DNA from 2 places in the Streptomyces sp. NEAU-174 genome. Region 2 is predicted to be linked to the other one. Evidence: riboswitches for the same ligand, from Rfam matches in the RefSeq annotation. Region 2 holds a riboswitch; the other holds the start of a gene.

Region 1 (14,179 bases), on a different contig from region 2:
CGCGACGCCTTAGTCACGCTACGCTCACAAGGTTTCCGGCGGAAGCGTACGTCCTCACCCATGTCATGGCAGAACGGCTCAAGGCGACGAATGCCCCAGCACATCTCCGGGTCTGACAGCGCGGCGCCGCCCGCGGCCCGCGGCGCGGTGCACCCTGCCGCGCCCTCATCGCTCGACGAGCTGTGGCGGTCGTACAAGACCACGGGCGACGGCCGGCTGCGGGAGCAGCTGATCCTGCACTACTCACCGCTGGTGAAATATGTGGCCGGCCGGGTCAGCGTCGGGCTGCCCTCCAATGTCGAGCAGGCGGACTTCGTCTCGTCCGGGGTCTTCGGACTCATCGACGCCATCGAGAAGTTCGACCCCGAGCGCGCCATCAAGTTCGAGACCTACGCGATCACCCGGATCCGCGGCGCGATGATCGACGAGCTGCGGGCCCTGGACTGGATTCCGCGGTCGGTCCGCCAGAAGGCCCGGGCCGTGGAGCGGGCGTACGCCACGCTCGAGGCCCAGCTGCGCCGTACCCCCTCGGAGGCCGAGGTGGCCAGCGAGATGAGCATCAGCCTCGAGGAACTGCACGGCGTCTTCAGCCAGTTGTCGCTCGCCAATGTGGTCGCCCTGGAGGAGCTGCTGCACGTCGGCGGCGAGGGCGGCGACCGGCTCAGCCTCATGGACACCCTCGAGGACACCGCGGCCGACAACCCGGTCGAGGTGGCCGAGGACAGGGAGCTGCGGCGGCTGCTCGCCCGGGCGATCAACACCCTCCCGGAGCGGGAGAAGACCGTGGTCACGCTCTACTACTACGAGGGGCTCACGCTCGCCGAGATCGGTCAGGTGCTCGGCGTCACCGAGAGCCGGGTCAGCCAGATCCACACCAAATCGGTGCTCCAGCTGCGGGCGAAACTCGCCGACGTCGGGCGCTGAATCGTCCCTCCGGCATCGCCCTCGGGGCGGCCTCTTCCGTAGAGTGGTCGGGTGCCCAGGATTCGAGCGGCCTCAGTGGCCGAGCACCGGACGATGCAGCGCGCGGCCCTGCTGGAGGCCGCCCGCACCCTGCTGTCCGAGGGCGGCACGGAGGCGCTGACCTTCCCCGCCCTCGCCGAGCGCACGGGACTCGCACGGTCCTCCGTCTATGAGTACTTCCGCTCCCGCGCCGCCGTGGTCGAGGAGCTGTGCGCCGTGGACTTCCCGGTCTGGGCCGCCGAGGTCGAGGCCGCCATGGAGCGGGCCGACGGGCCTGAGGCGAAGATCGAGGCGTATGTTCGCCGACAGCTCGCGCTCGTCGGCGACCGCCGGCACCGCGCGGTGGTGGCGATCTCCGCCGGTGAGCTGGACGCGGGCGCGCGGGAGAAGATCCGGGCGGCCCACGGCGGGCTGATCGCCATGGTGGTCGAGGCCCTCGCGACCCTCGGGCATGAGCAGCCCCGGCTCTCGGCCGTGCTGCTCCAGGGCGTCGTGGACGCCGCGGTCCGCCGCATCGAGCTCGGCGCGGCCGAGGACCCCGAGCGGATCACCGAGGCGGCCGTCGCCATGGCCCTGCGCGGCGTCCGGGGCTGACCGCCCGTCCCTTCTTCCACTGCCACAGCGGGCGCGCGGGGCGCGGCGGACGGCCGGGCGACCTGCCCCAGCGGGCGCGCGCGGGTCGCGACCCGGACGACCGGCGGCCCCGGACGACCCGCACCGGCCCGGGCGACCCAGCCGGAGCCGGGCCCAGAGGGAGGCCGCCACCAGCGCCGCGGCCGTCGGCAGCCGGGTGTCCCCGGCGGGGGAGGCGAGCGCGGAGAGCGTGGGCGCCTCGCGCACCCCGAACACCGGGAGCAGCCGGGACGGCCCGCCCCGCAGCATCGACGGCGGCAGTAGAGACAGCGGATCGAGATAGCGGTCCGCGCGCCGTAGCCCCCAGTGCAGACAGCCCGACCGGCAGTGGAAGGGGCCCGGCGCCACCACGCCGACCACCTGCCCGGCGGCCACCCGTTCCCCCTTGGCCACCGTGGCGCGCACCGGTTCGTAGGTGGTCCGCAGGGGACGGGAGCCGGTCCCGGACACCTCGATCACCAGCACACCACGGCCCGCGACCGGACCCACGAAGCTCACCCGCCCCGGGCCCGCCGCCCGGACCCGCTCGCCCGGGCGCGCCGCGAGGTCGACCCCGCGGTGCCCCGCCGCCCAGGGCGCCGGAGGCGGCCGCCAGCCCCTCAGCACGGCAGGCCGCACCGCGCCCGGCGCACCACCGACCGGCCATGACCGTTCTCCCCCCGGCCTCGACCGTCCCTCGCCGGGCCTCGTACCCGGCTCCGGATCCGCCGCCGCGGCCCGTGCCGCCGGAAGAGGCGACACCAGAAGGAAGGCCGTCGGCACCGACAGCACCGACAGCACAAGAATCACCAGGACACGCGCCCAACCCACCACAAGCCTTCGCATGCCCCCACGATGGCCGGGCGGCCCGAAACGGGTGGATCATGGACGGAATCGGGGGACTACTCACTGGTTGTGGATAACGCCGTCACCCGGCACCGTACCGGTCCCGTACACTTCTTATGGCGATCCGGGTCACCGGATCGACTTCGCACGCCCCGCCACCGGTGCTCCGATCGCGCATCGGTCAGCTCGGTGGCCGCGCCCCTCGGTCCTCGGACGACCCCCGAAAGGGCCCCGTCCGTGGCAGGCGCGCCGGGACGTCAGGAGCGGCGGCCGCCCGGCCGCCGTGGAACCGAGTACCTCAAGGAGTACGGCCATGGCCGTCGTCACGATGCGGGAGCTGCTGGAGAGCGGCGTCCACTTCGGGCACCAGACCCGCCGCTGGAACCCGAAGATGAAGCGCTTCATCTTCACCGAGCGCAACGGCATCTACATCATCGACCTGCTCCAGTCGCTGTCGTACATCGACCGCGCCTACGAGTTCGTCAAGGAGACCGTCGCCCACGGCGGCTCCATCATGTTCGTCGGCACCAAGAAGCAGGCGCAGGAGGCCATCGCCGAGCAGGCGACCCGCGTCGGCATGCCGTACGTCAACCAGCGCTGGCTGGGCGGCATGCTCACCAACTTCTCGACCGTCTACAAGCGCCTTCAGCGCCTGAAGGAGCTCGAGCAGATCGACTTCGAGGATGTGGCCGCCTCCGGCCTCACCAAGAAGGAGCTCCTGGTCCTCTCCCGTGAGAAGGCCAAGCTGGAGAAGACCCTCGGCGGTATCCGCGAGATGCAGAAGGTGCCCAGCGCCGTCTGGATCGTGGACACCAAGAAGGAGCACATCGCCGTCGGTGAGGCGCGCAAGCTCCGGATCCCGGTCGTCGCGATCCTCGACACCAACTGCGACCCGGACGAGGTCGACTACAAGATCCCGGGCAACGACGACGCGATCCGCTCCGTCACCCTGCTCACCCGGGTGATCGCCGACGCCGTCGCCGAGGGCCTCATCGCCCGTTCCGGTGTCGCCACCGGTGACGAGAAGGCCGACAAGGCCGCGGGCGAGCCGCTCGCCGAGTGGGAGCGCGACCTGCTCGAGGGCGAGAAGAAGGCCGACGAGGCCGAGGCCAAGCCGGCCGAGGCCGCCGCGGACAAGCCCGCCGAGGACGCCGCCAAGCCCGCTGAGGACGCTGCCCAGCCCGCCGAGGACGCCAAGCCTGCCGAGGCCCCCGCCGCGGGCACCGAGCAGGGCTGACCACTCAGACGTCACTCAGACGGTGTATGACGGCGGGGGACGGTGCCTGTGGCGCCGCCCCCGCCGTTCACCCGTAGAGCTTTCGACTTTCGAGAAGAGATTCACAGATCATGGCGAACTTCACCGCCGCTGACGTCAAGAAGCTCCGTGAGCTCACCGGCGCCGGCATGATGGACTGCAAGAAGGCGCTGGACGAGGCCGAGGGCGTCGTCGACAAGGCCGTCGAGATCCTGCGCGTCAAGGGCCAGAAGGGCGTGGCCAAGCGTGAGGGCCGCAGCGCCGAGAACGGTGCCGTCGTCTCCCTCATCGCGGACGACAAGTCCTCCGGCGTGCTGGTCGAGCTGAAGTGCGAGACCGACTTCGTGGCCAAGGGCGACAAGTTCGTGGCCGTCGCCGACGCCATCGCCGCCCACGTCGCCAAGACCTCCCCGGCCGACCTGGAGGCCCTGCTGGCCTCCGAGATCGAGGCGGGCAAGACCGTTCAGGCGTTCGTCGACGAGGCCAACGCGACCCTCGGCGAGAAGATCGTCCTGGACCGCTTCGCGCAGTTCTCCGGCGGCTTTGTCGCGGCGTACATGCACCGGACCAGCCCGGACCTGCCGCCGCAGGTCGGCGTCCTGGTCGAGCTGGACAAGGAAGACGCCACGGTCGCCAAGGACGTCGCGCAGCACATCGCCGCCTTCGCCCCGAAGTTCCTCACCCGCGACGAGATCCCGGCCGAGACGGTCGAGAACGAGCGCCGGGTCGCCGAGGCCACCGCCCGCGAGGAGGGCAAGCCCGAGGGCGCCCTGCCGAAGATCATCGAGGGTCGTGTCACCGGCTTCTTCAAGGAGAACGTGCTGGTGGACCAGCCGTTCGCCAAGGACAACAAGAAGTCCGTCCAGAAGATCCTGGACGAGGCCGGTGTCTCGCTCAAGCGCTTCGCCCGTTTCCGCGTCGGCGTCTGAGCCGAGCAGCGAATGACCGGCGACCCCGATAGGGTCGTAGGCAGCCAACCGTCGACCGGTCGGCCGCAGATGTGACGAGGAGGCCATTGCCGCAGAGGTCGTAACAGGACCCGTCCGGCAGTGGCCTTCTTCGTATGTGCACGAGGAGATCTCCAATGAATCACGGCGCGGACGCCAAACAGGCCGCCGATGACAAGAAGGCGCACGGCGCGGTCCCACACGGTCGCTTCCTGCTGAAGCTGTCCGGCGAGGCGTTCGCCGGAGGCGGGGGACTCGGTGTCGACCCCGATGTCGTGCACGCCATCGCCCGCGAGGTCGCCGCCGTGGTCAGGGACGGTGCCGAAATCGCCATCGTCATCGGCGGCGGTAACTTCTTCCGCGGTGCGGAGTTGCAGCAGCGCGGTATGGACCGGGCCCGCTCGGACTACATGGGCATGCTCGGAACCGTCATGAACTGTCTCGCCCTCCAGGACTTCCTGGAAAAGGAGGGCATCGACTCCCGCGTCCAGACCGCCATCACCATGGGCCAGGTCGCGGAGCCGTACATTCCGCTGCGTGCGGTGCGCCATCTGGAGAAGGGGCGTGTGGTCATCTTCGGCGCGGGTATGGGTATGCCGTACTTCTCCACGGACACCACCGCGGCCCAGCGAGCGCTGGAGATCGACGCGCAGGCCCTGCTCATGGGCAAGAACGGCGTGGACGGGGTCTATGACTCCGACCCCGCCCGCAACCCCGACGCGGTGAAGTTCGACGCCCTGGAGTACGGCGAGGTGATCACCCGGGACCTCAAGGTCGCCGACGCCACCGCGATCACCCTGTGCCGGGACAACAAGCTGCCCATCCTCGTCTTCGAGCTCCTGGCCGAAGGAAATATCGCGCGTGCGGTGAAGGGTGAGAAGATCGGCACGCTGGTGAGCGACCAGGGCTCCCGGGCCTGACGGCTCGAACGGGGGATGGACAACGGCCTGCCGGTCGGACACCGTGCAGGAGAAGACGCACGCAGGGGCGAGGCTCTGCTTACTGATAACACCAGGAGCAAGTGGTGATCGAAGAGATCCTCCTCGAGGCCGAGGAGAAGATGGAGAAGGCCGTTGTGGTCGCCAAGGAGGACTTCGCCGCGATCCGCACCGGGCGTGCGCACCCGGCGATGTTCAACAAGATCGTGGCGGACTACTACGGTGCGCTGACGCCGATCAATCAGCTGGCGTCGTTCTCGGTGCCGGAGCCGCGGATGGCCGTGGTCACGCCGTTTGACAAGACCGCGCTCCGCAATATCGAGCAGGCGATCCGGGACTCCGATCTGGGCGTCAACCCGAGCAATGACGGCAACATCATCCGTGTGGTGTTCCCCGAGCTCACCGAGCAGCGCCGCAAGGAGTTCATCAAGGTCGCCAAGGGCAAGGGCGAGGACGCGAAGATCTCGATCCGCAGCGTCCGCCGCAAGGCCAAGGAGTCCATCGACAAGCTGATCAAGGACGGCGAGGTCGGCGAGGACGAGGGGCGCCGCGCGGAGAAGGAGCTCGACGACACCACGGCGAAGTATGTCGCGCAGGTGGATGAGCTGCTCAAGCACAAGGAAGCCGAGCTGCTCGAGGTCTGATGAACGACTCTTCCTGGGGGGCCCCACCAAGCGCCGGACTCCGGGGACCGGGCGGCCAGGGCACCTCCCCCGGCTATGGCTGGGAGGTGCCCACTTCTTCGGCGGGTCCCGCGCATGAGGTGGGTGAGGCGGCGCAAACTCGCCCCATGCCCACCGTGCCCCACGCAGGCGGCGACTCCGGCGAGGCCGCCGACCGTGACCGGGGGGCCGCTCGGCAGAGCGGCCCCCTCTTCCGCGACGAGCGGGAGCCGCAGCCCGGCCCCCGGCAGCCCGCCGGTCGTCGGCCGACGCCCCCCGACCCCGCGCCCGACCCGGCCCCTGCCGACGGCGCGGGCGGCGCCGGCGCCGGGCAGGGCAAGAAGAGCGCGGGCCGGAATCTGCGGGCCGCGATAGGGGTGGGCATCGGCCTCGGTGTGATCATCTTGGCCTCGCTCTTCATCTACAAGCCTGTGTTCGTCGGCGTGGTGGCGGTCGCGGTGGTGGTCGGGCTCTGGGAGCTGACCTCGCGGCTGACCGAGCGCAAGGACATCCGGGTCCCCCTGGTGCCGCTCGCCGTCGGCGGGGTCGCCATGGTCGTCGCCGGCTATGTGCGCGGTGCCCAGGGCGCGGTGGTGGCGGTCGCCCTTACGGCGCTCGCGGTGCTGGTCTGGCGGATGACCGAGCCGCCCGACAACTACCTCAGGGATGTCACGGCGGGCGTCTTCGCCGCCTTCTACGTGCCGTTTCTGGCCACTTTCGTGGCGCTGATGCTCGACACCGACGACGGCCCGTGGCGGGTCCTGACCTTCCTGCTGCTGACCGTGGTCAGCGACACCGGTGCGTACGCGGTGGGCTGGCGCTTCGGAAAGCATCCGCTGGCTCCGCGCATCAGCCCCGGCAAGACCCGCGAGGGGCTGCTGGGCGCGGTGACCTTCGCGATGGTCGCGGGCGTCCTGTGCATGCAGTACCTCATCGACGACGGCGTCTGGTGGCAGGGCCTGCTGCTCGGCCTCGCCGCCGCGGTCAGCGCGACCCTCGGCGACCTCGGCGAGTCCATGATCAAGCGCGATCTCGGCATCAAGGACATGGGCAAGCTGCTGCCCGGCCATGGCGGGATCATGGACCGGCTCGACTCGCTGCTGCCCACCGCCCCGGTGGTGTGGCTGCTGCTGGTGATCTTCGTGGGCGGCGGCTGACCACGCCCGCTCACGGGCCCCGCGCCACTCCCGGCGCGGGGCCCTTCGTACGTCTGCGACACTGGGTGAACCATGCCTAAGCCCGGAGAACTCACCTTCGTCGCGCCGCGTGGGGCCAAGAAGCCCCCGCGGCATCTTGCCGACCTCACGCCCGCCGAGCGCCGGGAGGCCGTCGCCGCCCTCGGGGAGAAGCCCTTCCGGGCAGGTCAGGTGTCGCGTCACTACTTCGCGCGCTATGCCGACGACCCCGCTCAGTGGACCGACATCCCCGCCGCGGCGCGCGAGAAGCTGGCCGCCGGGCTGCTGCCGGAGCTGATGAGCGTGGTGCGGCACATCAGCTGTGACGACGACACCACGCGCAAGACGCTGTGGCGGCTGTTCGACGGCACGCTCGTGGAGTCCGTTCTGATGCGCTACCCGGACCGGGTCACCATGTGCATCAGCTCACAGGCGGGGTGCGGGATGAACTGCCCGTTCTGCGCCACCGGGCAGGCGGGGCTGGACCGCAATCTGTCCACCGCCGAGATCGTGCACCAGATCGTCGACGGGATGCGGGCCCTGCGGGACGGGGAGATCCCCGGTGGCCCGGCCCGGCTGTCCAACATCGTCTTCATGGGCATGGGCGAGCCGCTGGCCAACTACAACCGCGTCGTCGGCGCCATCCGCCGGCTCACCGACCCCGAGCCCGACGGCATCGGCCTGTCGCAGCGCGGTATCACCGTCTCCACCGTCGGCCTCGTCCCGGCGATGCTGCGGTTCGCCGACGAGGGCTTCAAGTGCCGGCTCGCGGTGTCGCTGCACGCGCCCGACGACGAGCTGCGCGACACCCTCGTGCCGGTCAACACCCGCTGGAAGGTGCGCGAGGTCCTGGACGCCGCGTGGGAGTACGCGGAGAAGTCCGGCCGCCGGATCTCCATCGAGTACGCGCTGATCAAGGACATCAACGACCAGGCGTGGCGCGCCGATCTGCTCGGTCGGCTGCTCAAGAGCCACCGGGTGCATGTGAACCTCATCCCGCTCAACCCGACGCCCGGCTCCAAGTGGACGGCGTCCCGGCCCGAGGACGAGAAGGCGTTCGTGGCGGCCCTGGAGGCCCATGGGGTGCCGGTGACCGTCCGGGACACCCGGGGCCAGGAGATCGACGGGGCCTGCGGGCAGCTGGCGGCTTCGGAGCGCTGAGCACCGGCTGATACGGTGCCTGGGCATCGTCGCATCATGCGATCGTCATAGAAACGCACATCCGTACAAGTGAACATTCCGACAGGGGAGCGCTCAGAGCGCTGAGAGTGCGGCACGGCCGCAGACCCTCGGACCTGATCCGGGTCATACCGGCGTAGGGAGTCAGCATCACCATGAACAGCCAGCTTCGGCGTGCCATCTCCGCCGCCCTCCTCGGCGCACTGGCACTGAGCGCGCTCGCCGGCTGCGGCGAGGACACCAAGAGCGGCTCGGACTCCAAGACGGTCACCCTGGTCACGCATGACTCGTTCGCGGCCTCCAAGGCGGTCCTCAAGGAGTTCACCAAGGAGACCGGCTACAAGGTGCGCGTGCAGGCCGGGGGCGACGCCGGAGCCGCCGTCAACCAGGCGATCCTGTCCAAGGGCCACCCCCAGGGCGATGTGTTCTTCGGCGTCGACAACACCCTCCTCTCCCGCGCGCTCGACAACGACCTGTTCACCCCCTACACGGCGAAGGGCCTCGACAAGGTCCCGGCGGCCCTTCGGCTCGACCGGGCCGAGCACCGCGTCACCCCCGTCGACTTCGGCGACATCTGCGTCAACTACGACCGGAAGTACTTCGCCGACAAGAAGCTGACGCCGCCCCGGACGCTGGACGATCTGACCAAGCCCGCCTACAAGAACCTTCTGGTCACCGAGAACGCGGCCACCTCGTCCCCCGGTCTCGGCTTCCTCCTCGCCACGGCCGCGAAGTACGGCGACGACGGCTGGAAGGGCTACTGGAAGAAGCTGCGGGCCAACGGGGTCGAGGTCGTCGACGGCTGGGAGCAGGCGTATTACGACCGGTTCTCCGGCTCGGCCGGCGGCGGCAAGGGCGACCGGCCGCTCGTCGTCTCCTACGCCTCCAGCCCGCCCGCCGAGGTGGCCGACGCCAAGAGCAAGCCCGCGAAGGCCCCCACCGGGGTGGCGACGGGCACCTGCTTCCGGCAGGTGGAGTTCGCCGGGCTGCTGAACGGCGCGGGCAACACCAAGGGCGGCAAGGCGCTGCTGGACTTCCTGCTGAGCAAGCGGTTCCAGGAGGACGTCCCGCTGAACATGTACGTCAACCCGGCGCGCGAGGACGCCGAACTGCCGGAGCTGTTCACCCGATACGGGGTCAGGATCGCCGACTCGGCCACCCTGGCGCCGCAGAAGATCGCCAAGAACCGTGAGTCGTGGGTCAAGACATGGTCCTCGCTGGTCCTGTAGAGCCCCGAGAGAACCGTAAGGCGGCCGACGGTCACCGTAAGGGTGACAGGGCGGACCGCGGCGGCCGTCGCGCGACCGCCCTCCGGCTCGCTCTGATGGCGGTGCCGCTCGCCTTCTTCGCGGTCTTCTTCGCCTATCCCGTGGCCGCCATCGTCACCCGGGGGCTGCGCGTCGACGGGCGGTGGCGGTTCGGTCGGATCTCCGAGGTGGTGAGCGATCCGGCGACGCTGGACGTCCTGTGGTTCACCTGCTGGCAGGCGGTCGCGTCGACCGCCCTCACGCTCGCGGTGGCGCTGCCCGGCGCCTATGTCTTCGCCCGCTTCGACTTCCCCGGCAAGGGGCTGCTGCGGGCCGTGGTGACCGTGCCGTTCGTCCTGCCGACCGTCGTCGCCGGATCGGCCTTCCTGGCCCTGCTCGGCCGGGGCGGGCTGCTGGACGAGCTGTGGGGGGTGCGGCTCGACACCTCCGTCTGGGCGATCCTCCTGGCCCATGTCTTCTTCAACTACGCGGTCGTCGTCCGGACCGTGGGCGGGCTGTGGGCCCAGCTCGACCCGCGCCAGGAGGAGGCCGCGCGGGTGCTCGGCGCGAGCCGGCTCTCGGCCTGGCGCCGGGTGACGCTGCCCGCGCTGGCGCCCGCAGTGGCCGCCGCCGCGCTGATGGTGTTCCTGTTCACCTTCACCTCCTTCGGCGTGATCCAGATCCTGGGCGGCCCCCGCTACGCCACCCTGGAGGTGGCGATCTACCGGGAGACCGCGCAGCTGCTCGACCTCCCCACGGCCGCGGTGCTGACCCTCGTCCAGTTCGCCGCGGTCGCGGCCGTGTTGGCCCTGCACGCGTGGACCGTAAGGCGCCGCGAGAGCGCCCTGCGGCTCGTCGACCCGGGCCGCACCGCGCGCCGCCCGAAGGGCCCGGCCCAGTGGGCGCTGCTGTGGGGCGTGCTGGCGGTGGTCGCGCTGCTGATCGTGACCCCGCTCGCGGTGCTGGCGGAGCGTTCGCTGAACGGACCGGACGGCTACGGCTTCACCTACTACGAGGCGCTGCGGTCCTCCGCCGACAGCGGGGGCACCTTCTTCGTGGCGCCCATGGAGGCCGTCGGGAACTCCCTGTGGTACGCGGCGGTCGCCACCGTCTTCGCCCTCGTCGTGGGCGGTCTCGCCGCCGCCGCGCTCACCCGTAAGGCGGGCAGGCTGGTACGGGGCTTCGACGCGCTGCTGATGCTGCCGCTGGGGACCTCGGCCGTCACGGTGGGATTCGGCTTCCTGATCGCCCTGGACGAGCCCCCGCTGGACCTGCGCGCCTCCTGGGTCCTGGTGCCGCTGGCCCAGGCCCTGGTGGGCGTCCCCTTCGTCGTACGGACCATGCTGCCGGTGCTGCGCGCGGTGGACCACCGGCTCCGGGAGGCGGCGGCCGTGCTCGGGGCGTCACCGTGGAAGGTCTGGCGGGAGGTGGACCTGCCGCTGGTCGGACGGGCCGTGGCGGTCGCGGCGGGCTTCGCGTTCGCCGTGTCCCTGGGCGAGTTCGGGGCGACGGTCTTCATCGCGCGTCCCGACCATCCGACCCTCCCGGTGGCCATCGCCCGCTTCCTGGGCCGGGCCGGACAGCTCACCTACGGGCAGGCGATGGCCCTGAGCACGATCCTGATGCTGGTCTGCGCCGGATCGCTGCTGGCGCTCGAGCGCATCCGCACCGACCGTTCCGGAGAGTTCTGAATGACGCTGCTGCGACTGGACGAGGTGACCGTAAGGTTCGGCCGGCGCGACGCGCTGGACGCCGTGGACCTGGAGGTCGCCGAGCACGAGACGGTCTGTGTGCTGGGCCCGAGCGGAAGCGGTAAGTCCACCCTGCTGCGCGTGGTGGCCGGGCTACAGCGCCCCGACACCGGCCGGGTGTCGCTCGCCGGACGCGACCAGAGCGGGGTGCCCACGCACCGGCGCGGCGTGGGGCTGATGTTCCAGGACCACCAGCTGTTCCCGCAGCGGGATGTGGGCGGCAACGTCGCCTTCGGGCTGCGGATGCGCGGGGTGGGCCGCGCGGAGGCGGACCGCCGGGTCGCCGAACTGCTGGAACTGGTGGGGCTGCCGGGCGCCCAGCGCCGCCCCGTCGACTCGCTCTCCGGCGGTGAGCAGCAGCGGGTGGCGCTCGCCCGCGCGCTGGCCCCGCGGCCCAAGCTGCTGATGCTGGACGAGCCGCTGGGCCAGCTCGACCGCGGGCTGCGGGAACGGCTGGTGGTGGAGCTCCGCGAGCTCTTCGAACGGCTGGGCACCACCGTCCTCGCGGTCACCCACGACCAGGGGGAGGCGTTCGCGCTCGCGGACCGGGTGGTGGTGATGGAGAACGGCCGGATCGCCCAGACCGGCACCCCGCTGGAGGTGTGGCAGCGGCCCGCCACCGAGTTCGTCGCCCGCTTCCTCGGCTTCGACAATGTGGTCGAGGCGATCGTGCACGGCGAGGTCGCCGACACCGTATGGGGCAAGCTGCCCGTGCCACCCGGCTCCCGGCCGGGCCCCGGCAGGCTGCTGGTCCGCCCGGCCGGGGTGCGGCTGACGGACCCCGAGGAGGGGCTGGCGTGCACCGTGGCGGTGCGCACCTTCCGCGGCGACCATGTGGCGCTCATCCTGCGGCTGTCGGACCCGGCCGCGCCGCGTCTGGAGGCGTCCTGCGCGCTGCGGGACGCCCCGGAGGCCGGGGCCAGGGTCGGGGCGGTCATCGACCCGGCGGACGTGGTGCTCCTGGACCCCGAGCCCTGACGCCTGGCCCTCGCCTCCCCTGGCCCTCGCCTCCCCTGGTACTCGGCGCTTCCTTCGGTACCCAGTGCTTCCCTCGGTACTCAGCGCCTCCTTGACGCCGGCTCAGCCCAGCATCGACAGCAGCGCCTCGGGGGCCTCGTCCACCGAGTCCACCAGGGCGATACGGGCCTTCATGGACCGTCCCTCCGCGAGCGCTTCGAGCAGCGGCCAGGTCGGCAGCCGCCGGGTCCAGTGGTCGCGGTCCACCAGCACCATCGGGGTCGGCTCACCACGCGACTCGTAGTAGTTCGGCGTCGCGTTGTCGAAGATCTCCTGGACGGTCCCGGCGGCGCCCGGCAGGAAGACCACACCCGCGGTCGAGCGCGCCAGCAGTCCGTCCTCACGGGTGGCGTTGGCGAAGTACTTGGCGATGTGCGAGGCGAACGCGTTCGGCGGCTCATGCCCGTAGAACCAGGTGGGGATGCCGACCGACGCCCCGCCGTCCGGCCAGCGCTCGCGCACCGCGAAGGCGGCCTCGGCCCAGGCCCCGATGGACGGCCGGAAGGAGGGCGTCTTGCCGAGCAGTTCGAGCGCCTCGTCCAGCACCGCGTCGTCGTGCGGGGCCGCGTAGGCGCCGAGGTTCGCGGCCTCCATCGCGCCCGGCCCGCCGCCCGTAGCGACCGTGAGACCGGTGCGTGCCAGGGCCCGGCCGAGGCGCGCGGCGCCCGCGAATCCCGCGGAGCCGCGCTCGAGCGCGTGGCCGCCCATGACGCCCACCACCCGCGTCCCGACGAGGAATTCGTCGAGCGCGTCGGAGACCGCGTCGTCGTGGATGGAGCGCAGCATCGAGGCGAAGATGTCGCCGTCGGTCTTGGTCCGCTGGAACCAGGCGTAGGCGAGCGCGTCCGGCGTCCGCGCGTAACCGTGTTCGGTGAGGCCCTCGAAGAGCTCCGCGGGGGAGTAGAGGGTGCCGCGGTACGGATCGAACGGCAGATCAGGCACCGGTGGGAACACCAGCGCGCCCCCGGCCCTGACCTTCGCCGCCGCCTCGGTCTCCATCGGGCAGCCGAGGAAGACGGATTCGCTGGTGTCGGTGGAGAGGAGCGCGGCCGTACGGCCTGTCAGGTCCACGGACTGGACCCGGAACCCGGCCAGGGTGCCGCGGGCGACGACCTGGTCGAACTCCTCGATGGACTCTATTTCCCGGTCTGGTTCCTGCACGCCGACATGCTAATCACACCGGAGGTAGGGGGCTGTGGATTGTGGCCATCGTGACCGGGCCGACTGGCCGCACAATCCAGGCATGAACACCGACACCCGGGATTTTCAGCGGTGGAACGGCATCGCCGTGAGATGCGCCACCACCCACACCAGCGGCACCAGGAGCGCCAGCAGAGCCGTCGCGCGCAGCGCGGCCGCCCCGCGGAGCAGCCTGGCCGGGGCGCCGAGGCGGACGAGGGCGGCCGTCGTGCGCTCACGCGCGCTCCTCGCTTCCACGACCGCGGTCAGGGTCGTGGCCGCGGCGCACAGCGTGACCAGGGCCGCGCCCAGACCCGTGAGCGGGCCGAAGGCATGGGCGCCGGACGGCCCGGAGGCCCTTCCGTACAGTTCGAGGACGGTGAATCCGGCGGCGGCCAGGGCGCAGAG
Region 2 (14,179 bases):
CACCAGCAGTCGCGTTCCGTAGCGGGCGGACGGGAAGGAGGCGCAGTCGCCGACCGCGTAGACGTCCGGCGCGGAGGTGCGCAGCCGGTCGTCGGCGGCGACGGAGCGGTCCTCGGCCAGCTCCACGCCCGAGCCCGCGAGCCAGACCGTGGTGGGCCTGGCCCCGATCCCGACGACCACCGCGCCCGCGCGCAGCCGGGTGCCGTCGCCGAGCAGCAGCCCGCTCTCGTCGACCGAGGCCACTCGGGCGCCGGTGACCAGCCGGGCGCCGTAGTCCTCGTACCAGGCCGCCATGGGGGCCGCGACCTCGGCCGGGAGCGCGCCCGCCAGCGGCCGGTCGGCGGCCTCGACGACAGTCACGGCGCAGCCCGCCTCGCGTGCCGCGGTGGCGAACTCCGCGCCGATCCAGCCCGCCCCCACGACCGCGATCTCGCGCTGCCGGGCGAGCACCGGGCGCAGCCGCTCGGCGTCGTCCAGCGTGCGCAGCAGATGGACGCCGGGCTCTCCTTCGCTGCCCGGCAGCGGGATCGGCTCGGCGCCGGTGGCGATCACCAGGATGTCGTACGGGAGCTGGCCGGTCGCGGTCTCGACGAGCCGCTTGTCCGGGCGCAGGCCGGTGACCTCGACGCCGAGCCGCAGGCCGATGCCGAGCCCGACGAAGTCCACGTCGAGCGTCGAGCCCTCGGCCTTTCCGAGCAGTACGGCCTTGGACAGCGGGGGGCGGTCGTAGGGCTGGTGGGGCTCCGCGCCCAGCAGGACGATCTCCCCGGTCCAGCCGTGTTCGCGCAGCGCGACGGCGGTTTGTACGCCCGCCATGCCCGCGCCGACGATCACCACGCGCTGTCCGGGGCCGTTCGAGGACGGCTTCGTCGTCGTCTCATCGCTCACACGATCACTGTATTGCGGCTGGTGGGGCGGACTGGAGAGCGGCTTGCGAGAGGTCGGACACAGAGTGGGGGGCGGAGGGGGGTGGGTGGGGGCGCGGGGCTGGGCGGGGTGCGGGTTGTGGGCGCCTCCGGCGGTGAGCCCCCACCCCGCCCCTCCCCGAAACGACGGGGCTCCGCCCCCTCGCCCCCCACCGGGGCTCCGCCCCGGACCCCGCTCCTCAAACGCCGGAGGGGCTGGGAGTGCGGGGGCTCCCCCCGAACCCGCTCCTCAAGCGCCGGAGGGGCTGCGGGTGCGGGGCGCTGGGGCTGTGGGGGCTCCGCCGCCCGGGCACGGTCCTCAAGGTCCCCCAGCTGGCGCTGGGGGTGCCCGCTGGAGGGGGTGGGGGCGGCTGGTCTTTCGGGGGGTTCGGGGCGCGTACTAGGGTGGCGGGGCAGAGCACTCGCGGGAGCCCGGGCGGACCGGGCTGAGAGGGAGGCTGGAACGGCCTCCGACCGTACGAACCTGATCCGGGTCATGCCGGCGAAGGGAGGGGCAGCGTGTCCACGCACGCACCAGGTCTCGACGACGGACCTCATACCTCGGGCGGGCCGCCAACCGGCGGACGTTACGACGCCCTCGTCATCGGGGGCGGCATCATCGGGCTGGTCACCGCCTGGCGGGCGGCTCAGCGCGGGCTGCGTACCGCGCTCGTCGACCCGGCGCCCGGCGGCGGAGCCGCCTGGGTCGCGGCCGGGATGCTGGCGGCCGTCACCGAGCTGCACTACGGCGAGCAGACCCTGCTCGGCCTCAACATGGCCTCCGCGCGCCGCTATCCGGACTTCGTGGCGGAGCTGGAGGAGGCCGGCGGCCATGACGTGGGCCACCGGGTGAGCGGCACGCTCGCCGTCGCGTTCGACGCCGACGACCGCGCCCATCTGCGCGAACTCCACACCTTCCAGCAGGGGCTCGGGCTGGAGTCCGAGTGGCTGACGGGGCGTGAATGCCGCCGTCTGGAACCGATGCTCTCGCCGGGCGTACACGGCGGGCTGCGTGTCGCCGGTGACCACCAGGTGGATCCGCGGCGGCTGACGGCGGCCCTGCTCACCGCGTGCGAGCGGGCCGGGGTCGCCTTCCACCGCCACCGCGCGGAGCGGCTGCTGCTGGACGGCGACCGCGCCACCGGGGTCGAGCTCACTGGGGGTACGCGCCTGGCCGCCGAGCGGACCGTACTGGCCGCGGGCAGCCTCAGCGGACGGCTCGCGGGCGTTCCTGAGGACGTCCTGCCGCCCGTACGGCCCGTCAAGGGGCAGGTGGTGCGGCTGTCGGTGCCCGAGCGGTACGCGCCGTTCCTCTCCCGGACCGTACGGGCCGTGGTGCGCGGCGGGCCGGTCTACCTGGTGCCGCGCGAGAACGGCGAGCTGGTCATCGGCGCGACCAGCGAGGAGCTGGGCTGGGACACCACGGTCACCGCGGGCGGGGTGTACGAACTGCTGCGGGACGCCCATGAGGTGGTGCCCGGCATCACCGAACTGCCGCTGGTGGAGACGTCCGCCGGACTGCGCCCCGGCTCCCCCGACAACGCCCCGATGCTCGGCCCGACCGCGCTGCCCGGGCTGTTGCTGGCCACCGGCCACTTCCGCAACGGTGTGCTCCTCACCCCGATCACCGGCGATGTCATGGCCGAGGCCCTCACCAGCGGAGAACTCCCCCCGGAGGCCCGGCCGTTCAGCCCGCGGCGCTTCGCGGCTCCCCCGGCGGCGTCCTCTCCCGGCGCCCCCGGCGCCGCGCACTCCCCAGCACAGGAGCAGCACACATGACCGTCTCCGTCAACGGCGAGCCTCGCGAGGTGCCCGAGGGCACCACGCTCGACCGGCTCGTCGCGACCCTCACCCAGGCGCCCTCGGGTGTCGCCGCCGCCGTCAACGAGACGGTTGTCCCGCGCACCCAGTGGTCCGCGACCTCGCTCGGCGACGGTGATCGCGTCGAGGTCCTCACCGCGGTCCAAGGAGGCTGATCCCACCTATGGCTCCCACTACGACCACCACGACGACCACCACGGCCACCACAGCCGTCACTGCCACCCCCGACGCCACGACGGCCCACGGCGCCGCCGACCGCGCCTCGCTCACCGCGTCGGATCCGCTCACCATCGCCGGGACCGACTTCGGCTCCCGGCTGATCATGGGCACTGGCGGCGCGCCCAGCCTGGAGATCCTGGAGCGCTCGCTGCTGGCCTCGGGCACCGAGCTGACGACCGTCGCGATGCGGCGGCTCGACCCGACGGTGCAGGGGTCCGTGCTCTCCGTGCTCAACCGGCACGGGATCCGCCCGCTGCCCAACACCGCCGGGTGTTTCACCGCCGGTGAGGCCGTGCTCACCGCCCGCCTCGCCCGGGAGGCGCTGGGCACGGACTGGGTGAAGCTGGAGGTGGTCGCCGATGAGCGCACCCTGCTCCCCGATCCGATCGAGCTGCTGGACGCCGCCGAGACCCTGGTGGACGACGGGTTCACGGTCCTGCCGTACACCAACGACGATCCGATCCTGGCCCGGAAGCTGGAGGACGTCGGCTGCGCCGCGATCATGCCGCTCGGCTCCCCGATCGGCTCCGGGCTCGGCATCCGCAATCCGCACAACTTCCAGCTGATCACCGAGCGCGCCACCGTGCCGGTGATCCTGGACGCGGGCGCGGGCACGGCGTCGGACGCCGCGCTGGCCATGGAGCTGGGGTGCGCGGCGGTGATGCTGGCCTCGGCCGTCACCCGGGCCCAGGAGCCGGAGCTGATGGCGGGGGCGATGCGGTACGCGGTCGAGGCGGGCCGGCTGGCCCATCGGGCGGGCCGGATCCCGCGCCGCCACTTCGCCGAGGCGTCGAGCCCGGCCGAGGGCTTGGCCGCCCTGGATCCCGAGCGCCCGGCCTTCGGCTGAGCGCTCCGCTGGAAGTGTCACGATGCGTCGCCGGCCGACCGCGGCGCCGTCGTGGCTGGTCGCGCCCCCGCGCGGCGGAGCCGCACATCGACACAGCCCCGCGCCCCTTCGGGGCGCTGCCCGAACCGTGGCCCTCGGCCGCCCATGTCCGGGCCCCCGTGGGGCCCTACCGTGGAGGGAGGGAGCAGCCCACAGCCGGAGGTGGTCGCCGTGACCGTGACCGTGGACGACCGGATCGAGCGCGAGGTGTACGTACCGGCGCCGATCGACCGGGTGTGGCGGGTGCTGACCACGCCCGAGCACATCCGCGCCTGGTACGCCCCCGGCGGCTGCGAGATCGATCCGCACCCCGGCGGGCGGCTCCGGTTCCGCTGGGACGAGCACGGAGAGTTCCACGGCATGGTCGAGCGGGCGGTTCCGGACGCCCTCTTCCGCTTCCGGCTGGCCCTGGAGCCCGATCACGCCCCCTCGGACCCCGGCGAAGCCACGCTCGTGGAGTTCGCGCTCTCGCCCGAGGGGCCGGGCACCCGGCTGCGGTTCGCGGAGAGCGGTATCCGCGCCCTGGCCGTCCCCGACGACGCCAAGGCCAAGCACGCCGAGTACGCCACGCTGTCCTGGACCTCCGCGCTGGAGGAGCTGGCCGCGATCGCCGCCGCGTCGCACAACTGACCCGCCGGTGTCACCGTTCCGCTGCAAGTACGCGCCCCACCTGGGGCGGCCGGTCCTGGCCGATATCGGCGCCTCGTAGACTTCCCCCGTGGATACGACCCTCCAGGACCCCCTCGTCGGGCAGGAGCTCGACGGCCGCTACCGCATCGACGCGCGGATCGCCGTTGGCGGGATGGCGACGGTCTACCGGGCCGTCGACACCCGGCTGGACCGCGTGCTCGCGCTGAAGGTGATGCATCAGAGCCTCGCCTCGGACGCCGCCTTCGTCGAGCGCTTCATCCGGGAGGCGAAGTCCGTCGCGAGACTCGCGCACGCCAATGTGGTCGCCGTCTACGACCAGGGAGCGGACGGCGGCCATGTCTATCTGGCCATGGAGTACGTCTCCGGCTGCACCCTGCGCGATGTGCTCCGCGGGCGCGGGGCGCTGCATCCGCGCGCCGCGCTGGACATCCTGGAGCCGGTGCTGGCCGCGCTCGGGGCGGCCCATCGCGCCGGTTTCGTCCACCGGGACATGAAGCCCGAGAACGTGCTGATCGGGGACGACGGCCGGGTCAAGGTCGCCGACTTCGGCCTGGTCCGGGCGGTGGACACCAACACCAGCGCCTCCACGGGCAGCGTCCTCGGCACCGTCTCGTATCTCGCGCCCGAGCAGATCGAGCACGGCACGGCCGACACCCGCGCCGATGTCTACGCCTGTGGTGTGGTGCTGTACGAGATGCTGACCGGCGCCAAGCCGCACGGCGGCAGCACCCCGGCGCAGGTCCTCTACCAGCATCTGAACGAGGACGTCCCGCCGCCCTCCGCCCTCGCGCCCGGGGTTGCCCCGGAGCTGGACGCGCTGGTGGCCTCGGCCACCGCGCGCGCCGTCGAGGCGCGCCCCGCCGACGCCGTCGCGCTGCTGAGCACGGCTCGGGCGGTGCGGGCCGCGCTGACCGACGACCAGCTGGACGCGGTGCCGCCGCAGGCCAAGGAGGACCACTCGGCCGGGTCCGAGAACCGTACGACGGTGATTCCGCGCCCGGCTGCGGCCGTCGACGACCAGGACCAGCTCAACCACACCAGCCGTCTGGAGCTGCCGCCGGAACCGCCCCGGCAGGAGGGGCACCGCCGAGGCGGCGGCGGCCGGGGCCGGTTGCCGCGCCGCGGGATCGTGACGATCGCCGCCGCGGTGGTGCTGGCGATCGCCCTCGGCATCGGGGTCTGGTACATCAGCGTCGGCCAGTTCACCGAGGTCCCGCCGGTGCTGCGGAAGACCCAGGCGGAGGCCGAGAAGAAGCTGCACGGCGCGGGTCTCGATGTGAAGGTCGTCAACGAGTTCAGCGATGTCATCCCCAAGGGGAAGGTCATCGGCTCCAAGCCCGGCCCGGGCGAGCGCGTCCGCGACACCGGCACCGTGACCATCCGGGTCTCCCAGGGCCGCCCGCGGGCCGAGGTGCCCAATGTGGTGGGCATGCCGCTCGCCGAGGCCAAACGGAAGATCGCGGACCAGGGGCTCACGGTCGGCAAGGTCACCGGCCGCTTCAGCAGTGAGACGGCCCAGGGCTCGGTCCTCTCCACCAGCCCGGGCCCCGACTCGGTGCGCCGCCCCGAGACGCCGGTGTCGATCGTGGTCAGCAAGGGCCAGCCGGTCGACGTCCCGGATGTGGTGGGCGATGCGGTCGACGACGCCCGGTCCACGCTGGAGGACGAGGGCTTCAAGGTGAAGATCGCCGAGCGGCAGGTGTTCTCGGAGGAGGACAAGGGCTCGGTCGCCGAGCAGTCCCCGTCGACGGACGACGAGGCCGCCAAGGGCGACACGGTGACGCTGACCATCTCCAAGGGCGTGCAGATGGTCGAGGTGCCGGACGTCACGGGGATGAACGTGGACGACGCCAAGGCGGAGCTGGAGGACGCCGGGTTCGAGGTGGACGTCGAGAAGGCGCTGCTGTTCCCCGGGGACAAGGTGCAGGACCAGTCGGTGGAGGGCGGCGACGAGGCGCCCAAGGGCAGCACGATCACGATCAGGACCAAGGGCGGCGTGTTCTGAGGGCTCGGGGACGGATGGCGGCGGCCGGACGGCCCACGCCATCCGTCCAGCCGCTCATCCGAAGCTCACCCGCCCAGGTCGTTCACCCGAAGCTGACCCGCCCCGGCCGCTCATCCGAAGCTGACCCGCTCCAGCCAGAAGTCCAGCAGCTTCTCATCGCCCAGGATCTCCACGCCCGCGCCGCGGGCCGGGCGCCGCTTGTAGATGATCAGCAGCAGGTCGGTGAGCGGCCCGCGCACCGCGACCGCGGCCTTCTCATGCGCCCGCCGCCAGGTGATCGCGTCGCCGGTGAGGTCGACCACCCACTCCGCCGCCACCTCCGGCGCGGTGTCGGTCGCGTGGAAGTGCAGGGTGCGGCCGGGGCCGAGCAGCTCGCGCATCCAGGGGTGGACCTCGAAGTGCATCGGCAGCGAGCCGAGCGCCAGCCACTCGTCGAACCCGTCCAGGGCCACCTCCTGGTCGAGGGTGTACTCACCGCCGAGGGCCAGGACCGCGTCGGCCCGGTGGACCGCCGTCTCATGGGTGAAGCGGCGGGCGTAGAAGTCGGCGCGCCCCCCGGCGACCTGCCCGAAGTCCGGCACCGGGGTCCACAGCCGCGCCTCGGGCCCCGCCTCGCGCAGCGTGTCGGCCAGCAGCTGGGCGCCCTCGACCAGCCAGGGGGCGAGCTCGGCCGCGTCCTCCTCCGCGTACGGCGACAGATCGCGGAAGTGCTCATCGGGCAGCGCTTCCGTGGCCCGGGTGCGCACCAGCTCCTCGGCCCACCGATGGGTTCCGCCGAGATGACGCAGCAGCTGCCCGACGTTCCAGCCGGGGCAGGTGGGCACGGGACGGGTCAGATCCGCGCCCTCGATCGCGCCCCGCAGCAGCTGGGTCTGCGCGACGATCTCGGAGCAGCGACGGTCAAAGCTCAGCAGAGTCATGTACGTCACAGTACGGGCGCCCACCGACAGCGGACCCCGGCCCGGGAGCCATGAGCCCGCCGAGGGGCGACACCGCGGGCCCCTCGCACCTGGGACCCTTGATGACGTGAGTACGCATCGCATCCGCAACCCCATCGGCGGTCATATCCGGGTGGCCGGCGGCCTGGCCACCGTCGGCCTGGCGCACGCCGCCGACATCGGCGCCGAGACCGTCCAGGTCTTCGTCGCCAATCCGCGCGGCTGGGCCACCCCGGTCGGTATGCCCGCCCAGGACGAGGCGTTCCGCGCCGGCTGCGCCGAGCGGTCGATACCGGTGTACGTCCACGCCCCCTACTTGATCAACTTCGGTTCGCACACCGAGGCCACGGCCGAACGCTCCGTCGCGTCCCTGCGCCATTCGCTCCGTCGCGGCCGGGAGATCGGCGCGCTCGGCGTGGTCGTCCACACCGGCTCGGCGACCGGGGGACGTCCGCGCGCCACCGCGATCGCGCAGGTACGGGAGCGGGTGCTGCCGCTGCTGGACGAGCTGACCGGGGACGACGACCCCTGGCTGCTGCTGGAGCCGACCGCCGGGCAGGGCACCTCGCTGTGCGCGCTGGTGGAGGACCTGGGGCCGTACTTCGAGGCGCTGGACCGGCATCCCCGGCTCGGGGTCTGCCTGGACACCTGCCATGTGTTCGCGGCGGGGCATGACCTCGCCGCCCCGGGCGGTGTGAAGCAGACGCTGGACGAGCTGGTGGCCGTCGCCGGTGAGGGGCGGCTCAGGCTGATCCACGCCAATGACTCCAAGGACGTGGTCGGCGCCCACAAGGACCGGCACGCGAACATCGGCGCCGGGCATATCGGGGCGGAGCCGTTCCGCGAGCTGTTCGCCCACCCCGCGACCGACGGGGTGCCGCTGGTGATCGAGACGCCGGGCGGTACGGAGGGGCATGCGGCGGATGTGGCCCGGCTCAAGGAGCTGCGCGCCGGGGTGGCCTGAGAACGCGCCCGGTGCATTGAGGAATACCCCTAGGGGGTATAGCGTTGAGAGCGGTTGACGAATCCGCGATCAACGCTGGGGGTACGACGGACATGCGACAGCATGAGCACACGCGGAGCGGACCTCATGAGCACCATGGCCACGAGGAGCACGCGGGCGCGACCAACTGGTCGATGGCCGCGCAGGCCACCCTGCACTGCCTCACCGGCTGCGCCATCGGCGAGGTCGTGGGCATGGCCATCGGCACGGCCCTGGCCTGGCACAACGTCCCGACGATGATCCTGGCGATCGTGCTCGCCTTCGTCTTCGGCTACTCCCTGACGATGCGGGGCGTGCTGCGGGCGGGGCTCGATATGCGCAACGCGCTGCGGGTGGCGCTGGCGGCCGACACCGTATCGATCACGATCATGGAGCTGGCCGACAACGCGACGATCGTCGTCTTCCCGGGCGCGATGGACGCGACGCTGTCGGACGTTCTCTTCTGGCTCAGCCTGGCCCTGTCGTTCGTGGTGGCGTTCCTGGTCACCACGCCGGTCAACAAGTGGATGATCAGTCGGGGCAAGGGACATGCGGTGGTCCACCAGTACCACTGACCACCACTGACCAGGCCATGGCGGCCCGGGGCCGGCTAGAGCTCCGGGCCGTCGCCCGGCTCCTCCTGGTAGGAGTAGCGCTTCTCCGTCCAGGGGTCGCCGATGTTGTGGTAGCCGCGCTCCTCCCAGAAGCCGCGGCGGTCGGCGGTCATGTACTCCACCCCGCGCACCCATTTCGGGCCCTTCCAGGCGTACAGATGGGGCACCACCAGCCGCACCGGAAAGCCGTGCTCGGCGGTGAGCAGCTCGCCGTCCTTGTGGGTGGCGAAAATCGTGGTCGCCGCCATGAAGTCGGACAGCCGCAGATTCGAGCTGAACCCGTATTCGGCCCACACCATCACATGGGTGACATCGGGCGCCGGCGGTGCGAGCTTCACGATCTCCAGCGAGGAAACCCCGCCCCATTCGGCGTCGAGCATGCTGAATTTGGTGACGCAGTGCAGATCGGCCACGACCGTCGAGTACGGCAGGGCCGAGAACTCCTCATGCGTCCAGCAGTGTTTTTCGCCGTCCGCCGTGGCGCCGAAGACCCGGAACTCCCATCGGTCCGGCTTGAACTTGGGGACCGGCCCATAGTGCGTAACCGGCCAACCGCGCTGGAGTCGCTGCCCAGGAGGCAGCTTCGCGAGCTCCCCCTCGCGGCTTTCCGACTGACCCATGGGCTCCATGGTCTCAGACCGCCGGGGGTGGTCGTGACCAGGGCATCGAGGACGGGCACAACTCGTACTAAGCGTGCACTTACTGGACGCCCCAACAGGCGCGGTGCGACGATGCGCGGAACCTGCCGTTCCCGATCGGATTGGAAGGAGCCCCTCCGATGCAGGGTGACCCCGAGGTCCTCGAGTTCCTCAACGAGCAGCTGACCGGCGAGCTGACCGCGATCAATCAGTACTTTCTGCACTCAAAGATGCAGGACCACTTTGGCTGGACTCGGCTTGCCAAATACACCCGGTCGGAGTCTTTCGACGAGATGAAGCATGCGGAGATCCTCACCGACCGCATCCTTCTTCTGGATGGGCTGCCCAATTACCAGCGGCTCTTCCATGTCCGGGTGGGCCAGACGCTGACCGAGATGTTCCAGGCCGACCGGCAGGTGGAGATCGAGGCGATCGACCGCCTCAAGCGGGGCATCGAGCTGATGCGGTCCAAGGCGGACATCACCTCGGCGAATCTCTTCGAGTACATCCTCGCCGACGAGGAACTCCACATCGACTATCTCGACACCCAGCTGGAGCTGATCGAGAAGCTCGGTGAGCCCCTCTACATCGCCCAGCAGATCGAGCAGCCCAGCGACAACGGCGACAACTACTCCGGGAGCGGCAAGGGCCACTGAGCCCGCGGCGGCAGTACTCGCGGCGACCGCACCGGTCCGCCGGTCAGGCCGCCTCGGCGGCCGTCGGCTCCGGGAGCGAAGCGGCAGCAGCGGACGCCGCCGTCACGGCCGTGGTCAGGACGACCGGGTCCAGCGCCTCGCGCCGGGGGCACGCACCGCGGCCCAGCAGCGCCTGGATCTTCCGCACGCACGATCCGCAGTCCGTGCCCGCCTTGCAGGCACCGGCGATCTGGCGCGGGGTGCACGCGCCCGATTCCGCGTGCTGACGCACCTGCTGCTCGGTGATCCCGAAGCATGAGCAGACGTACACGGACTCTCCAGCGGGGGCGTCGACGATGGCCTTGATCGGTGAGGTAACCCTTACCTTACCTGCCGCGCCGGACCCCCACAACGCACGGCGGGCGCGGATCCATGTGATCCGCGCCCCACCTGCGTCTTTATGATCTCTGCTGGCCAGGCTCTACTGGCCGGTCCCTCTGGCCGACCCCTACTGGTCCCGGTACATCTCCGCCACCAGGAACGCCAGGTCCAGCGACTGGCTGCGGTTGAGCCGCGGGTCGCACGCCGTCTCGTAGCGCTGGTGCAGATCGTCGACGAAGATCTCGTCGCCGCCGCCCACGCACTCCGTGACATCGTCGCCGGTCAGCTCCACATGGATGCCGCCCGGATGGGTGCCGAGCTCCTTGTGGACCTCGAAGAAGCCCTTGACCTCGTCCAGCACATCGTCGAAGCGGCGGGTCTTGTGCCCGGACGCCGCCTCGAAGGTGTTGCCGTGCATCGGGTCGCAGACCCAGGCGACCTGCGCACCCGAGGCGGTCACCTTCTCCACCAGGTTGGGCAGCTTGTCGCGGATCTTGTCCGCGCCCATCCGGGTAATGAAGGTCAGCCGGCCCGGCTCGCGGTCCGGGTCGATCCGCTCGATCAGCGACAGCGCCTCTTCCGGCGTGGTCGTCGGGCCCAGCTTCACGCCCACCGGGTTGCGGACCTTGGAGGCGAACTCGATATGCGCCCCGTCCAGCTGCCGGGTGCGCTCGCCGATCCAGACCATGTGGCCGGAGACGTCGTACAGCTCGCCGGTGCGCGAGTCGGTGCGGGTCATCGCCGTCTCGTAGTCCAGGATCAGCGCCTCGTGCGAGGAGAAGAACTCGACCGTCTTGAACTCCTCCGGGTCCACCCCGCAGGCGTTCATGAAGGCCAGCGCCCGGTCGATCTCGCGCGCCAGCGCCTCGTAGCGCTGACCCGAGGGCGAGGACTTCACGAAGTCCTGGTTCCAGGCGTGCACCTGCCGCAGGTCCGCGTAGCCGCCGGTGGTGAAGGCGCGCACCAGGTTCAGCGTCGAGGCCGACGCCTGGTACATCCGCTTCAGCCGCTGCGGGTCCGGGATCCGCGCCTCGGGGGTGAACTCGAACCCGTTGACGGAGTCGCCGCGGTAGGTGGGCAGGGTCACCCCGTCCCGGGTCTCGGTCGGCTTGGAGCGCGGCTTGCTGTACTGCCCGGCGATCCGGCCCACCTTCACCACCGGGACGGACCCGGCGTAGGTCAGCACGGCGCCCATCTGGAGGAGCGTCTTGAGCTTGTTGCGGATCTGGTCGGCGCCCACGCCGTCGAATGCCTCGGCGCAGTCACCGCCCTGGAGCAGAAACGCCTCGCCCCGCGCCACGGCCCCCAGGCGGTGCCGCAGCGCGTCGCACTCGCCCGCGAAGACGAGCGGCGGATAGGACTCGAGCTCAGCGATCACATCGCGCAGAGCCGCTCGGTCCGGCCAGTCGGGCTGCTGCGCCGCGGGAAGAGACTGCCAGGTGTGGCCACCGGCGTGGGTTTCAGCGTTCACGGTCACCCGCACAAGGTTACGGGGTCTCCACGGCCGTCCAGCCCGCTGCCCACAAGGTGAGACACCGCCCCTCACGCCTTGAGCCCGAACCACCCGGGGTACGGACCAAGGTCCGTACCAAGCACACACGGGACGCGTCGCGCAAGAACTGGCGTTCGGGCATCCTCCGGCCGTTTACGGTCATGTCGTGAAGACCCCGTGATGGAACCGTGCATTCCTCGGACGCTGTTCGGGCGATCGGCCCACCCTCGCGGCCGGTCCCCATCCGAAGGAGTGCCCCATGAGGAAGTTGCTCCGCCGCGGTGCCGCGGCCTTCGCGGCCGCCGCCTCGCTCGTACTGATGTCGCTCAACGCCACACCGGCCCAGGCGGACTCCTCCGCCATCGCGTCCGGGATGACCTGGACCGTGCTCGCGAAGGGGACCAACGGCACGATCAGGGTGGGCGCGGACTCCGCGACCGACGCGTACAACGGTGACACCGCCGCCACGGCGACACTCCCCATGCTGTGCCTGAGAGTCAACAGCAGCGCCGTGCCCGGTGGGATCACCCCGGACTTCTACGCGGGCTGGGCACGCGGCACCGTGGCCGCGACGCCGCCCGTGCTGGGCAAGTCGCTGACCAGCCGGGCCGCGGCGGACGCGATCTGTGCGCAGTACTACGGCGCGGACTGGCGGGAGGCCGAGTTCCACGACGGCCGGTACGGCGCCAATCTGGAGGCGAGCGGTGGCTGGTCCTTCTGGGCGTACGGCTATGTCCCGGACGGCACCCGCTTCTGGACCGCGATCAACGATCAGCCGGCGAACCCCTGGAACTGAGGGGCCGCGCCATGAGTCCTCTCCGCCGGATCACCGCCACCCTCGCGGCGGCGGCGTCGCTGACCCTGGTGCCCTTCGCCGCCGCACCGGCCCACGCGGGCCCGGCCGCCAACCATGCCGGGATGACCTGGGTCATCCGGGAGGACGGGCCCGGTGGCACCGTCCATATGGGCTCCGACGCCCAGACGCATGCGTATGTCGGGGACACTCCGGCCACCGCCTCCCTGCCGGTGCTGTGTGTCAAGGTCGACGGGTCTCCCGTGCCGCCGGGGATCACCCCGGACGCCAACGCGGGCTGGGCACGCGGCACCGTCGGGGCGACTCTGCCCACGCCGGGCACTCGGCTGACCAGCCGTCTCACCGCCGACCGGCTCTGTGAGGACGTCTTCTACGCGGGCTGGCGGATGGCCGAGTTCCATGACGGCCGCTACGGCGCCGATCTGGGCAGCGCGAGCGGCTGGTCCTTCTGGGCCAACGAGAACAACGCCGACAAACTGCCCAGAGGCACCCGTTTCTGGGTCGCGATCAACGACCAGCTCGCCAACCCTTGGAACTGAGGTAAGGTCCTGGACATGCACGCGCGACTGACCATGACCTGGTGGTGGACCGCTCATCCGGCGGCCCGCTGAATCGCGCACTCCCAAGATCTCGCGAAGGCCGCCCGAGGGGCGGCCTTCGGCGTTTCCGCGGGTCGTTCCTCAGTCCGGAAGGAATCACCCGCCATGCAGAACCCCCATGCTCAGGACGTCGTCGCACGGCTGCTCTCCGACGACGCGCCGCCCTTCGCCCTGCTGCACCGCCGCACCCCCGGCCGGGCGCCCGACACCGTCGAGGTGCTGCTCGGCCCGGTCGGCGAGGTGGCGCGGCTGACCGACATCCCGCTGCCCACCGGGACCCCGCGGGACGGCGCCCCGGTGGCGGACGCCCTCGCGCTGGTGCCGTTCCGGCAGATCCGTGAGCGCGGGTTCGAGGTGCGCGACGACGGCACGCCGCTGGCCGTGCTGCGCCCGGAGGAGAGCTACGAGCTGCCGCTCGCCGAGGCCCTGGAGGCGCTGCCCGGGCATCCGGTGCGGGTCGAGGACGGGGCGTTCGACGTGGACGACGACGCGTACGCGGAGATCGTGAGCCGGGTCATCGAGGACGAGATCGGCACCGGGGAAGGTGCCAACTTCGTCATCCGAAGGACCTTCCGGGGCGAGATCCCGGGGTTCGCGAG

The links. A riboswitch is a leader RNA that binds a small molecule or an ion and turns the genes downstream of it on or off. The one in region 2 is predicted to bind thiamine pyrophosphate.
Region 1: another riboswitch for thiamine pyrophosphate. It lies ahead of ACT2CW_RS09580 (thiamine ABC transporter substrate-binding protein); the one in region 2 lies ahead of thiO (glycine oxidase ThiO).

The regions. Positions count from the first base shown of each region.
Region 1 is NZ_JBQTCE010000003.1:47,391-61,569, reverse strand. It holds gene whiG (RNA polymerase sigma factor WhiG) at 91-924, shown strand; gene ACT2CW_RS09620 (TetR/AcrR family transcriptional regulator) at 1,018-1,557, shown strand; partial or broken gene ACT2CW_RS09615 (peptidoglycan DD-metalloendopeptidase family protein) at 1,927-2,421, opposite strand; gene rpsB (30S ribosomal protein S2) at 2,735-3,658, shown strand; gene tsf (translation elongation factor Ts) at 3,769-4,605, shown strand; gene pyrH (UMP kinase) at 4,761-5,543, shown strand; gene frr (ribosome recycling factor) at 5,648-6,205, shown strand; gene ACT2CW_RS09590 (phosphatidate cytidylyltransferase) at 6,205-7,380, shown strand; gene rlmN (23S rRNA (adenine(2503)-C(2))-methyltransferase RlmN) at 7,453-8,559, shown strand; TPP riboswitch at 8,633-8,737, shown strand; gene ACT2CW_RS09580 (thiamine ABC transporter substrate-binding protein) at 8,733-9,806, shown strand; gene ACT2CW_RS09575 (ABC transporter permease) at 9,902-11,515, shown strand; gene ACT2CW_RS09570 (ABC transporter ATP-binding protein) at 11,516-12,553, shown strand; gene ACT2CW_RS09565 (LOG family protein) at 12,656-13,753, opposite strand; gene ACT2CW_RS09560 (hypothetical protein) at 13,859-14,179, opposite strand, start outside.
Region 2 is NZ_JBQTCE010000005.1:201,524-215,702, forward strand. It holds gene ACT2CW_RS16570 (NAD(P)/FAD-dependent oxidoreductase) at 1-816, opposite strand, end outside; TPP riboswitch at 1,320-1,433, shown strand; gene thiO (glycine oxidase ThiO) at 1,509-2,684, shown strand; gene thiS (sulfur carrier protein ThiS) at 2,681-2,881, shown strand; gene ACT2CW_RS16585 (thiazole synthase) at 2,890-3,792, shown strand; gene ACT2CW_RS16590 (SRPBCC domain-containing protein) at 4,003-4,461, shown strand; gene pknB (Stk1 family PASTA domain-containing Ser/Thr kinase) at 4,550-6,487, shown strand; gene ACT2CW_RS16600 (maleylpyruvate isomerase family mycothiol-dependent enzyme) at 6,598-7,407, opposite strand; gene ACT2CW_RS16605 (deoxyribonuclease IV) at 7,514-8,389, shown strand; gene ACT2CW_RS16610 (DUF4396 domain-containing protein) at 8,482-8,982, shown strand; gene ACT2CW_RS16615 (sulfite oxidase-like oxidoreductase) at 9,018-9,641, opposite strand; gene bfr (bacterioferritin) at 9,800-10,315, shown strand; gene ACT2CW_RS16625 ((2Fe-2S)-binding protein) at 10,359-10,625, opposite strand; gene ACT2CW_RS16630 (class II 3-deoxy-7-phosphoheptulonate synthase) at 10,803-12,152, opposite strand; gene ACT2CW_RS16635 (hypothetical protein) at 12,427-12,963, shown strand; gene ACT2CW_RS16640 (hypothetical protein) at 12,975-13,520, shown strand; gene ACT2CW_RS16645 (anthranilate synthase family protein) at 13,686-14,179, shown strand, end outside.